2 regions of the Aquiluna borgnonia genome follow, and region 1 is predicted to be linked to the other one. Evidence: predicted binding sites of a transcription regulator. Region 1 holds the regulator's gene; the other holds the start of a gene.
What was found. The regulator HrcA, encoded in region 1, represses chaperone genes, less so after heat shock. The targets are predictions, from matches to a motif close to TTNGCACTCGNNNNNNNCGAGTGCNAA.

Region 1 (6,267 bases):
TCACCTATGAGGTTTCGCGGTCGCTCGCCGCCTGTGAGGGCGCAGTGTTGCTTGTCGACGCCGCACAGGGTATTGAGGCTCAAACGCTGGCAAACCTCTACCTGGCTCTTGAAAACGACCTCGAGATCATCCCGGTCCTCAACAAGATTGATCTGCCCGCGGCACAGCCTGAAAAGTATGCGGAGGAACTAGCAAGTTTGATCGGTGGTTCTCCAGAAGACTGCCTGCGGGTTTCGGGAAAGACCGGAGCTGGAGTTCCTGAGCTGCTCGATCGCATCATTAACCGAGTACCGGCCCCAGTGGGAGATCCAGACGCTCCGGCCCGAGCAATGATTTTTGACTCGGTTTACGATTCCTACCGCGGCGTTGTGACCTATGTTCGAATGATCGACGGAAAACTCCACCCGCGCGAGCAAATTCAGATGATGTCAACCAGGGCTGTCCACGAGCTTCTTGAAATCGGTGTTATCTCTCCTGAGCCAGAACCAACCAAGGGACTATCCGTTGGTGAGGTCGGCTATCTAATCACCGGTGTGAAAGATGTCCGTCAGTCGAAAGTTGGCGACACTGTAACCACCAAACTAAAGCCAGCCACCGAAGCGCTCAAGGGCTACGCAGAGCCAAAGCCCATGGTGTTCTCGGGTATTTATCCAATTGACGGAAGTGACTATCCAAACTTGCGCGAGGCACTGGACAAGCTTCGCCTTTCGGATGCGTCACTTGTTTATGAACCTGAGACTTCCGCTGCACTGGGATTTGGTTTCCGCTGCGGCTTCCTTGGGCTGCTGCACCTTGAGATCATCACTGAGCGACTTGAGCGAGAGTTCAATCTCTCGCTGATTGCAACATCGCCATCGGTGATTTACCGAGTTACAAAGGATGATGGCGGAGAGCACATTGTCACCAACCCTTCCGAATTCCCAGAGGGAAAAATTCGTGAGGTCTTTGAGCCCATGGTCAAGGCGACCATCCTCAGCCCCAAAGATTATGTTGGAACGATCATGGAGCTGTGCCAGTCTCGTCGAGGCTCTCTGATTGACATGCAGTACTTAGGTGAAGACAGGGTCCAACTTCGCTACAAGCTTCCGCTGGCTGAAATCGTGTTTGATTTCTTCGATCACCTGAAGAGCAAAACCCAGGGCTACGCATCCCTAGATTATGAGGACGATGGCTTTGCCGAAGGGGATTTGGTCAAGGTTGACCTGCTGCTCCAGGGTGAAAAAGTCGACGCCTTCAGCTCGATTGTTCACCGTGACAAGGCTTACGCGCAGGGCACCAGGATCGCAACCAAGCTTCGGGAGCTAATTCCTAGGCAGCAGTTTGAAGTTCCAATTCAAGCTGCCGTCGGAGCCAGAATCATCGCCAGGGAAACCATCAGGGCTATTCGCAAGGACGTTCTTGCCAAGTGTTACGGCGGTGACATTTCTAGAAAGCGCAAGCTTCTCGAGAAGCAAAAAGAGGGCAAGAAGCGAATGAAGATGGTGGGCAGGGTTGAGGTTCCCCAAGAGGCTTTCATTGCTGCGCTCTCTACCGAAGAAGCCAAGCCCGACAAGAAGAAATAGTGGCTGCCTCGTTGCCCCACGGCGACCCTTGGCCTGACGACAACAGGCTAGAGGTTGAGGTGAGAAACGACTCAACTTTTCATGTTTATCTTCATGTTCCTTTCTGCGTTGTCAGGTGCGGGTACTGCGACTTCAATACCTACACGGCAAATGAAATCGGTGACATTTCTCAGTCCACATTCCACGAGTCTCTAATTCGTGAGATTGAATTCGCTGACTCCGTCCTGTCAGGCTCCGGTATTCCAAAGAGAAAGCTGGAGACTGTTTTTATCGGTGGTGGCACCCCATCACTGTTTTCGCCGTCACAAATCGGGGCTCTGCTAACAAGGCTCGAAGAGGCGTTCGGTTTTGGGGAAGATGTTGAAATCACGATGGAGGCAAATCCTGAGGGGCTGACCAAAGAGCGGCTCGCAGGCTTTTACGAATCCGGGATCAACCGTTTCAGCATCGGGGTTCAATCTTTTGATGAGCAGGTTCTGAAGACACTGGACAGAGTGCACACGGCCGATAAGGTTCGGAGTGCAGCGCGAGATATTCGTGAGCTTGGGGCAAGGCTAAGTCTGGATTTGATCTACGGCGCCCCTGGCGAAAGCTTGGAAAGCTGGTCTAAAACGTTAGATCTGGCACTGGAACTAAAGCCCGAGCACGTTTCTGCGTATGCGTTGATCGTTGAAGAGGGCACTGCGTTAGCCCGGAGAATCTCCAGGGGTGAAATGCCTGACATTGATGAAGATCTCAATGCTGATAAGTACCTCCTAGCAGAGCAAAAACTAACCGAGGCTGGCCTGGAGAACTATGAAGTCTCTAATTGGGGGGAGCCGTGCAGGCACAATCAGGCTTACTGGCGTTCAATGGATTGGTGGGGATTTGGACCGGGCGCACACTCTCACATTTCAGGCACAAGATTTTGGAACCACAAATACCCGGCCAACTACTCGAAGCTACTGCTTCAGGGCAGTCCAATTCACTCGATGGAGAGCCTTGACGCTCGGACCCGCAGTGAGGAGCGGCTGTTGCTAGAGCTTAGGACATCGGATGGGGTTGATCGCAAACTTCTACGGGACCTTGGCGTCTCACCACAGCGCGTTTCGGAGCGGATCGCCTCTGGTCACCTGAGACTTGAACCCGGTGGTCAAATTGTCCCAACCCTGGAGGGAAGGCTACTGGTGGATGGGATTGTGCTGGATTTCCTGACCAATTAGCTCAGTTGTTTTAGACTTGGCACTCGAGGTAGGTGAGTGCCAATGATTCCAGAGAGATCCCTAGAGGTTCTTAGGGCTATTGTTCAGGACTTTATATACTCCTCACAGCCCGTGGGCTCAAAGTCACTGCTTGATAGACATCCCCTGGGAGTCTCAGCAGCCACAATTCGTAACGACATGGCGCTTTTGGAAGAAGAGCAGCTGATTGTTGCGCCTCACACCTCAGCCGGACGCATCCCAACCGAAAAGGGCTACCGCCTTTTTGTTGACAAGCTTTCAGACCTTAAGCCACTTTCGCAGGCCGAAAAGAGTGCAATTGAGAATTTCTTGGTGGGTGCAAACGACATCGATGACATCGTGGAGCGGACTGCAAGGCAACTGGCGCAGCTGACCAACACTCTCGCTCTTGTTCAGTACCCATCGCTCGGAAAGTCCCGCGTCCGCCACATTGAACTAATCCCGTTGAATTCAGCCCGCGTGCTACTGATGCTCATAACTGACTCTGGTCGGATTCAGCAGCACCAGGTTGAAGTTGCCGAGCTGGATGATGCGGTGGTTCAAGAGTTGCGCGGCAGGCTAAACGGAACCCTTGCCGGGTTGCCGCTGGCTGAGGTTAAGGCCAAGGTGTCGGGTTTGGTGACGGAGTTTTCTCCCGCGCGACGCGCTGCAATCGATGTTTTGATATCCGCTTTGCTGGAGCTGGTTGACGAGAATCGACTCGAAAAGATCATGATTTCAGGTGCTGCCAACCTGGTTAAGCAGGAGCAGGATTTCTCAGGCGATCTCTCACGCGTTTTGCAAGAGATTGAGGAGCAGGTTGTGCTACTCAAGCTCCTCGAGGAATTGAGTGCAGATCAGCACGGCGTGGGCTTGCGAATTGGCAGTGAAATCGGAAACGAGAATCTAAGGAGTGCCTCAATTCTGGTCACCGGCTATGAGAATAACGGTGCCGAGATAGCCAAGCTTGGTGTTTTGGGTCCCACGAGAATGGACTACTCGGGGAACATCGCGGCCGTCCGGGCAGTTGCTAGATACCTGACCAAAATTTTGGAGGGAAACTCTTGAGCGATCACTACGAGGTGCTCGGCGTCTCTCGGACCGCTTCCACCGATGAGATAAAAAAGGCCTATCGAAAACTCGCCCGTGAGCTTCACCCGGATGTAAATCCAGACCCTAGCGCTTCAGAAAAATTCAAGCTGGTAACGCACGCCTACGAAGTCCTCTCGGATGAAAATCAGCGGGCAAGCTACGACCGCGGCGGCGATGCTGGCTTTGGCCTGGGGGACATTTTTGAGTCATTCTTTGGGGGCGGGGCCCGTGGGCCTCAGTCAAGGGCTCAGCGTGGGCAGGACGCTTTGCTTCGGGTCGACCTAGAACTTGACGAGGCTATTTTTGGAGTCGAAAAGACTCTCAACATTGACACTGCAATCCTGTGCGAGACGTGCCACGGATCCTGTTGCAAACCGGGCACCTCTGCGCGCGTGTGTGACATATGTCGAGGGTCTGGTCAAATCCAACGACAGGTACAGTCTTTTATGGGAATGATGGTCACGACCACCCCTTGTGGATCCTGTCGAGGAACCGGTGAAGTCATTCCGGATCCCTGCATTTCCTGTCGCGGGCAGGGTCGAGTAAGAGCCAAGCGCGAACTCGACCTAGAGATTCCCGCCGGAGTGGCCGACGGAATGCGCCTCCACCTTGCCGGTCAGGGTGAAGTTGGTTTTGCCGGCGGTCCAGCGGGTGACATCTACCTTGAAATCTCTGTTCGGCCGCATCCTATTTTTGGTCGAGATGGTGATGACCTGGTGGCTGTATTGGAAGTTCCGGTGGCAGATGCCGCTCTCGGGTTCAAAACGGAGATTGACACATTTGACGGTTCCACATCCATTGAGGTCAAGCCGGGTGCCCAGCACGGTGACACCATCACTGTCAAGGGTTTGGGGGCGACTCGAATTCGAGGCCGAGGTCGAGGAGACCTGAACATCCAGCTCAAGGTGCTAACGCCGACCCGACTGGACTCTGGCGCCAAGGCGCTGTTTCAAAAGCTTCGCGAGCATCACCAGGAGGATTCACCAAGGCTCGGCTCTCGCAGGACCAAGGGCCGGTTCTAGTGCATTGGTTTTATGACCCCGCGCTGACCGTATCTTCCGTTCGGCTTCCCGAGCAAGAGGCAAAGCACGTCAAATCGCTGCGATTGGAAGTCGATGAGGAAATTGCCATCACAAACGGTCTGGGTTTGGTGTTGAAGGCACGCCACCAGGGAGATTCTGATTATCAGCCGCTCGACAACTACACAGTGCAGGAACCAAAACCTCGGTTTCATCTAGTTCAGGCCCTTGCCAAGGGGGACAGGGACGAAATGGCCCTGCAGGCTTCCGTGGAACTTGGTGTCAGCTCAGTAACACCCCTGCAGTCCGAGCGCTCTGTGGTGAGGTGGGACGGCAAAGCGGAAAAAAACCGTGAGCGTTGGCAGCAGATCGCGCTGGCCGCAATGAAGCAGTCCCAGCAAGCTCACCTATGCGCCATAAGAGAGCTACAAACAACCAAGACTGTTCGGCCAGTTGGGCTTGGTTTGGTCCTAGATCCTGCCGCCAGTCAGACGATTAGCTCGGTTAGATTCGAGCTTGATGACATTACTTTGGTTGTCGGGCCTGAGGGTGGACTTAGTGATGCCGAGATACAAAAGCTCTCAGAATCGGGTTTCACTCCGGTTCGCCTGGGAACCTCTGTGCTCCGCACATCAACTGCAGGTCCCGCTGCCATCGCCGCCCTCATGCTCGCTGTTGGGGCTTGGGACTAAGACCTAGGATTGGGCTGGAGGAAAAATGGACTGCATCTTTTGCAAAATCATCTCGGGGGCACTTGGCACTGAGTTGCTGGCCGAGAATGAGCAGGCGGTCGCCTTTGCGGACATCAATCCACAGGCTAAAACTCACATTTTGGTGGTTCCAAGACAGCACACCGTCAACATCTCCGAATTAGAAAACGACACCGTTCTTCTGGGTCTTTTCAGCCTCATCAGAGAGGTATCTGCTCAATTTACCGATGGTCAATTTAGATTGCAGTTCAACGCGGGCGAGCGCGAGGGGCAATCGGTGTTCCACACTCACGCTCACATCTTGAGTCAGTCGGGAAATTAGTGGCTCAGCTGAATTTTGAAATCTCAAGGGTCAATGTTGCAGACCTCCTCGGGCCGCAGGATCGACTCGTGAAGAAACTTGAAAAAGACTTCCCGGGACTCAGGGTTCAAAACCGCGGCAACGCGTTCATGCTCGAGGGCGAGCCTTCCCAGCTGGAATCCGCAAGGCAGGTCCTAGAGGAGTTAGCTGACCTTATCGCCCAGGGAGTGGTCCCGGATGAACGCTCGGTAACTGAGTCAGCGCGCATTCTGGCTTCAGGCTCGGAGGTTCCATCAAAGGTGCTCGGTGCAGGAGCGATTGTTACCCCTGGTAAAACCGTGCGAGCCAAGACCCTGGGTCAAAAGCAGTATTTGGAAGCCATAG
Region 2 (6,267 bases), 420 kb from region 1:
AGCAGCGCCTAGTTGAGGTTACTGGTCACGGGGAACGCTGGAGAGGTGTGCAGCTTGCTTTTGGCGATTGACACCTCAGCCGGTACCTCGGCAGCTGTTTATGAGGGTGGAGCACTAAAGTCATTTGTGCTCTTCGAGGATCCCTTTGGCCATGCCGAAAACATTGGTCTCGCGATCGCTCAGGCTCTAGACCAGGCTGGAATATCACCGGGGGAACTCACGTCAGTTGCCATCGGCCGCGGACCTGCCCCCTACACCGGACTGCGGGTGGGCATGGCCGCTGGAACCTCTCTAGCAGAGGCATTGAACCTTCCCCTGCACGGAGTCATCACCTTGGATGCTGTTGCATTTGCGTCGGGGCTTGAGCGATGCGTCGTGGTGGCGGATGCCAAGCGCAAAGAATTCTTTGTCGCCGCCTACGAGCGCGGAGAGCGAGTTTTTGGACCCGAGGTTGTGGGGCCTGAAGGTCTAACTAGGTTCTCCGATTACCAGGAGATTACTCAGGTTTGCGATGCGCAAATGATTGGACGATTCGCCGCAGATGCCATCGCTAGAGGTGAAAAGCTGGATGAAATTTCTGCTCTTTACTTGAGATCCCCCGATGTCGCACCCTCTCCGGGAAAGAAGGTGAGCGGTGGAAATTAGAGAAATTGACGAGTCTGCGCTCGCTCAGGTGATGGACCTTGAGCACAAACTCTTCCCCACGGATGCGTGGTCAGGGGCCAGCATGGCTGCCGAGCTCAGATCTTCAAACACCTACTACCTTGGTCTTTTTGATGTTGGCTTAGTTGGCTACGCCGGCCTCAGCTCAATTCCGGGGTCATTCAGCTCTGACATTCAGACCATCGGTGTTGAAAAGGCTTATCGAGGCCAGGGGCTAGGGCGCAAACTGGCCGAGTCGCTAATCGCCAAAGCTAAGTCCCTGGGCAGTGAGCAGGTCATGCTTGAGGTGAGGGCCGACAACCCTGCAGCAATAAAGCTCTATGAATCTCTTGGTTTTGAACACATCGATACGCGAAAGCGCTACTACCAACCCGATGATATTGATGCCTTGATCATGCGCCTTGAGATTCACCAGCCGGTGGTGCTAGGCATCGAATCCACCTGTGATGAGACCGGCGTTGGCATAGTCAGGGGCAATCGCCTGCTGGCTAACGCCCTGCACAGCTCCATGGATGAGCACTCAAAATACGGGGGAGTTGTTCCGGAGGTTGCGGCGCGTGCTCACCTCGAGGCCATTGGCCCGACGCTTTCCAAAGCCCTGAGTGAAGCGGGTTTGACCATGCAGGATATTGACGCTGTGGCGGTTGCCAATGGTCCCGGCCTAGCGGGAGCGCTCATGGTTGGGATTGGTGCAGCCAAGGGCCTGGCGATTGCCAACCGCAAACCGATTTACGCGGTGAACCACCTGGTGGCACACGTTGGTGCGGATGTGCTCGAGCGGGGATCGGTTCAGCTGCCAACCATCGCGCTGCTGGTCTCCGGTGGTCACACCTCCCTGGTGCTGGCCAGAGACTTGCTTGGAGACGCCGAGCTACTTGGTGAAACCATTGATGATGCCGCCGGTGAAGCCTTTGACAAGGTTGCCAGGGTGCTTGGTTTGCCCTATCCCGGTGGCCCACAAATCGACCAGCTTGCCAAAGACGGTGACCCAAAAGCTATTCGCTTTCCTCGAGGCCTATCGCTTCCCAAAGACCTGGAAAAACATCGCTACGACTTTTCGTTCAGCGGCTTAAAAACTGCGGTAGCCCGTCACGTTGAAAAGCAAGAAGCCGAGGGAGTTGAATATTCAAAGCCGGATGTGGCGGCAAGTTTCCGCGAGGCAGTCGTTGATGTCCTTCTCACCAAGGCGCTAAATGCCTGCCGCGATTATGGGATCCCTAGGTTGTTGCTCGGTGGTGGCGTGGTGGCGAATGCCCGGTTGCGTGAGGAGGCTAAGCGCCGATGCGATGCCGAAGGCATCGAGCTGAGAATCCCGCGATTTGCCCTCTGCACAGATAACGGTGCGATGATTGCGGCGCTGGGAGCTCAGCTGGTGATGGCGGGTAGGCAGCCAAGTTCCCTGGGATTCGGCGCTGAATCCACCCTCGATATTCGAGAAGTTCAGACTCCCTAGTAACTCCCAGCTTTCATCCAGCAGACTCCGAGCCTTATCTGCCAGATTACTTCTCGCCCCCGAAATAAAGGATTCAAATGGCAGACAAGAAAGTGGAGCCCACTGAGGGTTCCGAGGAAAACACCCCGGCAGAGGAAGCTCCATCGACCTCAACCACCGTCGCACCGAAGGCCAAGTTCGACTGGTCTTCCCTGAACACTCTCGCGGTCGTCTCTCTGGCTAGCGCCATCAGCGGTTTTGCCGCTTTGGTTGCGGTGATCACCGGACACATTTCGCTGGCGCAAATCAAGCGCACCGGTGAGAACGGTAAGGCCATGGCGGTCACCGGCCTGGTCTTGGGCTACGTCAACATTGCGCTTTGGATTATTTTTGGAGTCTTTGGTGTTATTGCTCAGGCACTGATGTTTTCAGGGGGAATGGGACTCCAGCCCATGGGACCTGAATTCATGGAATTCCATCGCGGGTTCGACGGCATGCACATGTGGCAGGACCGTTAGGTCACTTCGCTAGGAGAGCCACCTAGCGAATTGGCTCAGCAAGCAGTGCTTTGCGGGCGCCGCTTACTCTGGTGAGAATCAGGGTGGCGGCGCCCTCACCTTTTAACTTCAACTTTGGCCGCAGCTCTTCGGGCGTTACGTCTACGCCCCGCTTCTTGATTTCCAATATGCCGATGTTTCTTGCCGCAAGTTCCTTTCGAATTTCACGCTCATCGAGCGGCAACACTTTGATGACCCGATAGGTCTTTAGCCAAGGGCTTCGGAACTCGGAGCTTGAGCTGAGGTATGCGATCGAGTCGCTGATGGCACTCAGGGAGTGCTTGAGTGCAAATTCCCCCATCAAGCCGGAGCGAATTAGGCTTGAGTCGGGTTCGTGAATGAATTCACCAAGTTCACCAACTGGGGCCTGTACCAATCCGGAACCGCTGAACTCATGCCTTTGTCCAGCTCTCAGCATGGTCGCCACCCGCTGACCTTCAGTGCGAAGCGCATCAAACCATAAAACCAATTCGACAAGGTCACCGGCATGTGAAACCCACTGGGCTTGGGCGTCCAAAGGGATGAGCTCCAGGGGAAATGCCGGTCCAAGTTTTATGCCTTTTGGCTTTTCGAGTGCAAAGGCCCAGTTGAGGTTTGGGCTGAAGTCCTCGGGTTTTAGGGTGATGTGACGTTCAGATTTGCGGTCCAGATTCCTTCGAGCCGGATCGAGCCACAGGCCATCAAAATCTTCAAGACCTAGTTCCTCTGCACTTTGGTTGAGCACCGTGGCATCGGAAAACATAGCAAGGTTAAATGCCAGCAGAGCTGCGGTTTGTGGGTCTTGCTCGACAGCCGTTACGGTCAGCCCCAGTGCGCTCATGGCCAAGGAGTCGGCACCTATTCCAGCCCCCAGGTCAGCAATTTTGGTCAGCCCCGCGGACTTGAAGCGCTCGGCATGCAAGGCGGCAACCTCAAGCCGAGTTGCCTGCTCAAGGGCGGCCTCGGTAAAAAGCAGCTGAGCGGCAAAGTCACCGAATTTAGCTTTCGCTCTCGACCGCAATCTTGCTTGCGTCACCACCTCGGTCACCAGCAGAGCATCATGACCTTGCTTTCTAAGGCTTGAAATCACTGAGAGCAGGTCCGTCTTCGAGTCGATTTCCCCGACCTGCGCCAGCAGGCGAATTGCCTCGGGGGTAAGGATCGGATGCATGCCCCAAGGCTATCGCGCCACTAACTAGCACTCGCCTTGACTGAGTGCTAATTTCGTTCTAAAGTTCTATTAGCACTCGAACACCGAGTTTGCTAATTCAAATCAATCTTGAGACTAAGAAGAGGTCAAAGTGTCGGTTTCCATCAAGCCACTCGAAGATCGCATTGTTGTTCGCCCAATTGAGGCTGAGCAGGTTACTGCATCCGGTCTGGTCATTCCAGACACCGCTAAGGAAAAGCCACAGGAGGCTGAGGTAGTTGCAGTTGGTCCTGGTCGCTTCAGCGACGAGGGTGACCGTATTCCTGTCGACGTAAAGGTCGGCGACCGCGTCATCTTCTCGAAGTACGGCGGCACTGAGCTGAAGTACGACGGCAAGGAGTACCTGGTGCTTTCTGCTCGCGACGTACTGGCAATCATCGAGCGCTAAACAATTCCTAAGGAAGACCCCGGGCTGGTGCCCGGGGTCTTTTGCTTTGGCCTAGGCTTTAGGCGTGAAGTCAGGTTCGAGTCAATCGGTCGGATTGTTAATGGGCCTGGGTGCCTACCTGATTTGGGGCGCTTTTCCGCTGATCATCAACCAAACGAAATTCGCCAACCCCTTTGAGGTCGTTACCTGGCGAGTAGTTTTTGGTTTCCTGTTTGCCGCCGTTTTGATAACTGCGCTGCGCCGCTGGGGTTCAATCGGCGCTCTTCTAAAAAGCCCAAAGAAATTGGGTTGGCTATTTGTCGCCAGCGTATTCATCTTCATCAACTGGGAGGTTTACGTCGTTGCGGTAGCCACCGAAAACACCATTGAAACCTCACTGGGGTATTTCATAAACCCGCTGATCACAATTCTGTTTGCAGTGCTATTTCTCAAAGAGCGGTTGCGCCCGGCGCAGTGGGTGGCGCTCACTCTTGGCTTAGTGGCGGTTCTGGTGTTGAGCTTTGACTACGGGCGACTGCCCTGGATCGCATTGGTGCTGGCTTTGAGCTTTGCTATCTACTCGTTGGCTAAAAATAAGGTGGGCGGGAAGATCAACGCCCTGGAGTCCTTCACTTTAGAATCCATGCTGATCATTCCGATTGCTATCGGTCAGTTCCTTGTTGTGGCGAGTCTGACGCCCATCATGCTCACAAGCTCCCCCCTGCACACCGCGGTCCTGATTGGCTTTGGCATCCTGACGGCAGTCCCACTCATTCTGTTTGGCGCTGCAGCCTCGCGCATTCCGCTCTCAACAATCGGCTTCATTCAGTACATGACGCCAATCCTGCAGTTTTTGACAGCTATCTTCATACTGCAAGAACCAATGCCCACGGTCCGCTGGATCGGATTCAGCATCGTTTGGCTTTCACTGATTGTGCTGACCGTTGACATGCTGAATGCCAGAAGAAGAGCGCATGTTGCCAGCGCTCAGAGTTGAAATCTAATTGTTACGCACCGCTAACAAAGGCCCGTTTTTGACCATTTGGCCAGATAGGTCCTCAATTTTCAACGAATTCAGAAGCTAAAAGCCCCTCAAATCTTCGAAAACATCATTCTTTCTCCTCACCCGCTGGTGATTGCGGAACTGAAAAGCTCGTTTTTCCGCTTGAAATCGCTAAACTTTTGGAAGCAATGCGGGCACCGACGCACGCATTCGCCATCTAATTGCTATTTCAAGGAGCAAGAATGACTGAAAACAAGAAGTCACGCTTTGCCGTCAAGTCGATCGCTGCTATGGGTGCACTTGCACTCGGTGCAGCAGTTCTGACTGGCTGCAGCGCTGCAACCACCGCTGGCGGTTGTGAGCTCGGTCCAGAGCAGGACGGAGACCTAGTTCTAAAGCTAGGAACCGCCCTACCTCTAACCGGTAACCTCGCATTCCTCGGCCCACCAGAAGAGGCCGGTGTAGCTCTAGCTATCGCCGACGTCAACTCCGCCGCAAAGGGCATCACCATCGAGGCCACCCTGGGTGACTCCGGTGACACCGACAACAAGGCTTACGACACTGAGATCCCACGTCTACTTGGCGCTGGCGTTGAGGCTGTTGTAGGTGCCGCATCGTCCGGTACCTCACTGCAGTTCATCGACCGCCTGGTTGCAGAGTGTGTAATCCAGTTCTCCCCAGCTAACACCTCAGCTGCCTTCACCACCTACGAGGACAAGGGTCTGTACTTCCGTACCGCTCCATCAGACGTCCTACAGGGTGAGGTTCTAGGTAACCTGATCGCAGAAGACGGACACCAGAAGATCTCGATGATCGTTCTGAACGACTCCTACGGAACTGGTCTAGCTGAGTTCGTTACCAAGGCCTTCGAGGCTGCTGGTGGCGAGGTTCTAGCTGCACCTACCTACAACACCGGTGACACCAACTTCTCAAGCCAGATTGCCGAAGCTTTGGCTCCTGGACCAGACGCTGTTGTACTGATCACCTTCGACGAGGCTAAGACCATCGTTCCTGAGATCACCGCTCAGTTCCCTGGCGACAAGCTGTACTTCGTTG

Region 2: a site for HrcA is predicted at 3,827-3,853, ahead of groES (co-chaperone GroES). Genes of this name have one in related genera too.

The regions. Positions count from the first base shown of each region.
Region 1 is NZ_CP054056.1:580,900-587,166, forward strand. It holds gene lepA (translation elongation factor 4) at 1-1,562, shown strand, start outside; gene hemW (radical SAM family heme chaperone HemW) at 1,562-2,764, shown strand; gene hrcA (heat-inducible transcriptional repressor HrcA) at 2,807-3,829, shown strand; gene dnaJ (molecular chaperone DnaJ) at 3,826-4,875, shown strand; gene HRU87_RS03035 (RsmE family RNA methyltransferase) at 4,875-5,564, shown strand; gene HRU87_RS03040 (HIT domain-containing protein) at 5,590-5,904, shown strand; gene HRU87_RS03045 (PhoH family protein) at 5,904-6,267, shown strand, end outside.
Region 2 is NZ_CP054056.1:162,934-169,200, forward strand. It holds gene tsaE (tRNA (adenosine(37)-N6)-threonylcarbamoyltransferase complex ATPase subunit type 1 TsaE) at 1-71, shown strand, start outside; gene tsaB (tRNA (adenosine(37)-N6)-threonylcarbamoyltransferase complex dimerization subunit type 1 TsaB) at 55-645, shown strand; gene tsaD (tRNA (adenosine(37)-N6)-threonylcarbamoyltransferase complex transferase subunit TsaD) at 635-2,116, shown strand; gene HRU87_RS00940 (DUF4190 domain-containing protein) at 2,194-2,613, shown strand; gene HRU87_RS00945 (class I SAM-dependent methyltransferase) at 2,636-3,802, opposite strand; gene groES (co-chaperone GroES) at 3,933-4,229, shown strand; gene rarD (EamA family transporter RarD) at 4,294-5,205, shown strand; gene HRU87_RS00960 (ABC transporter substrate-binding protein) at 5,454-6,267, shown strand, end outside.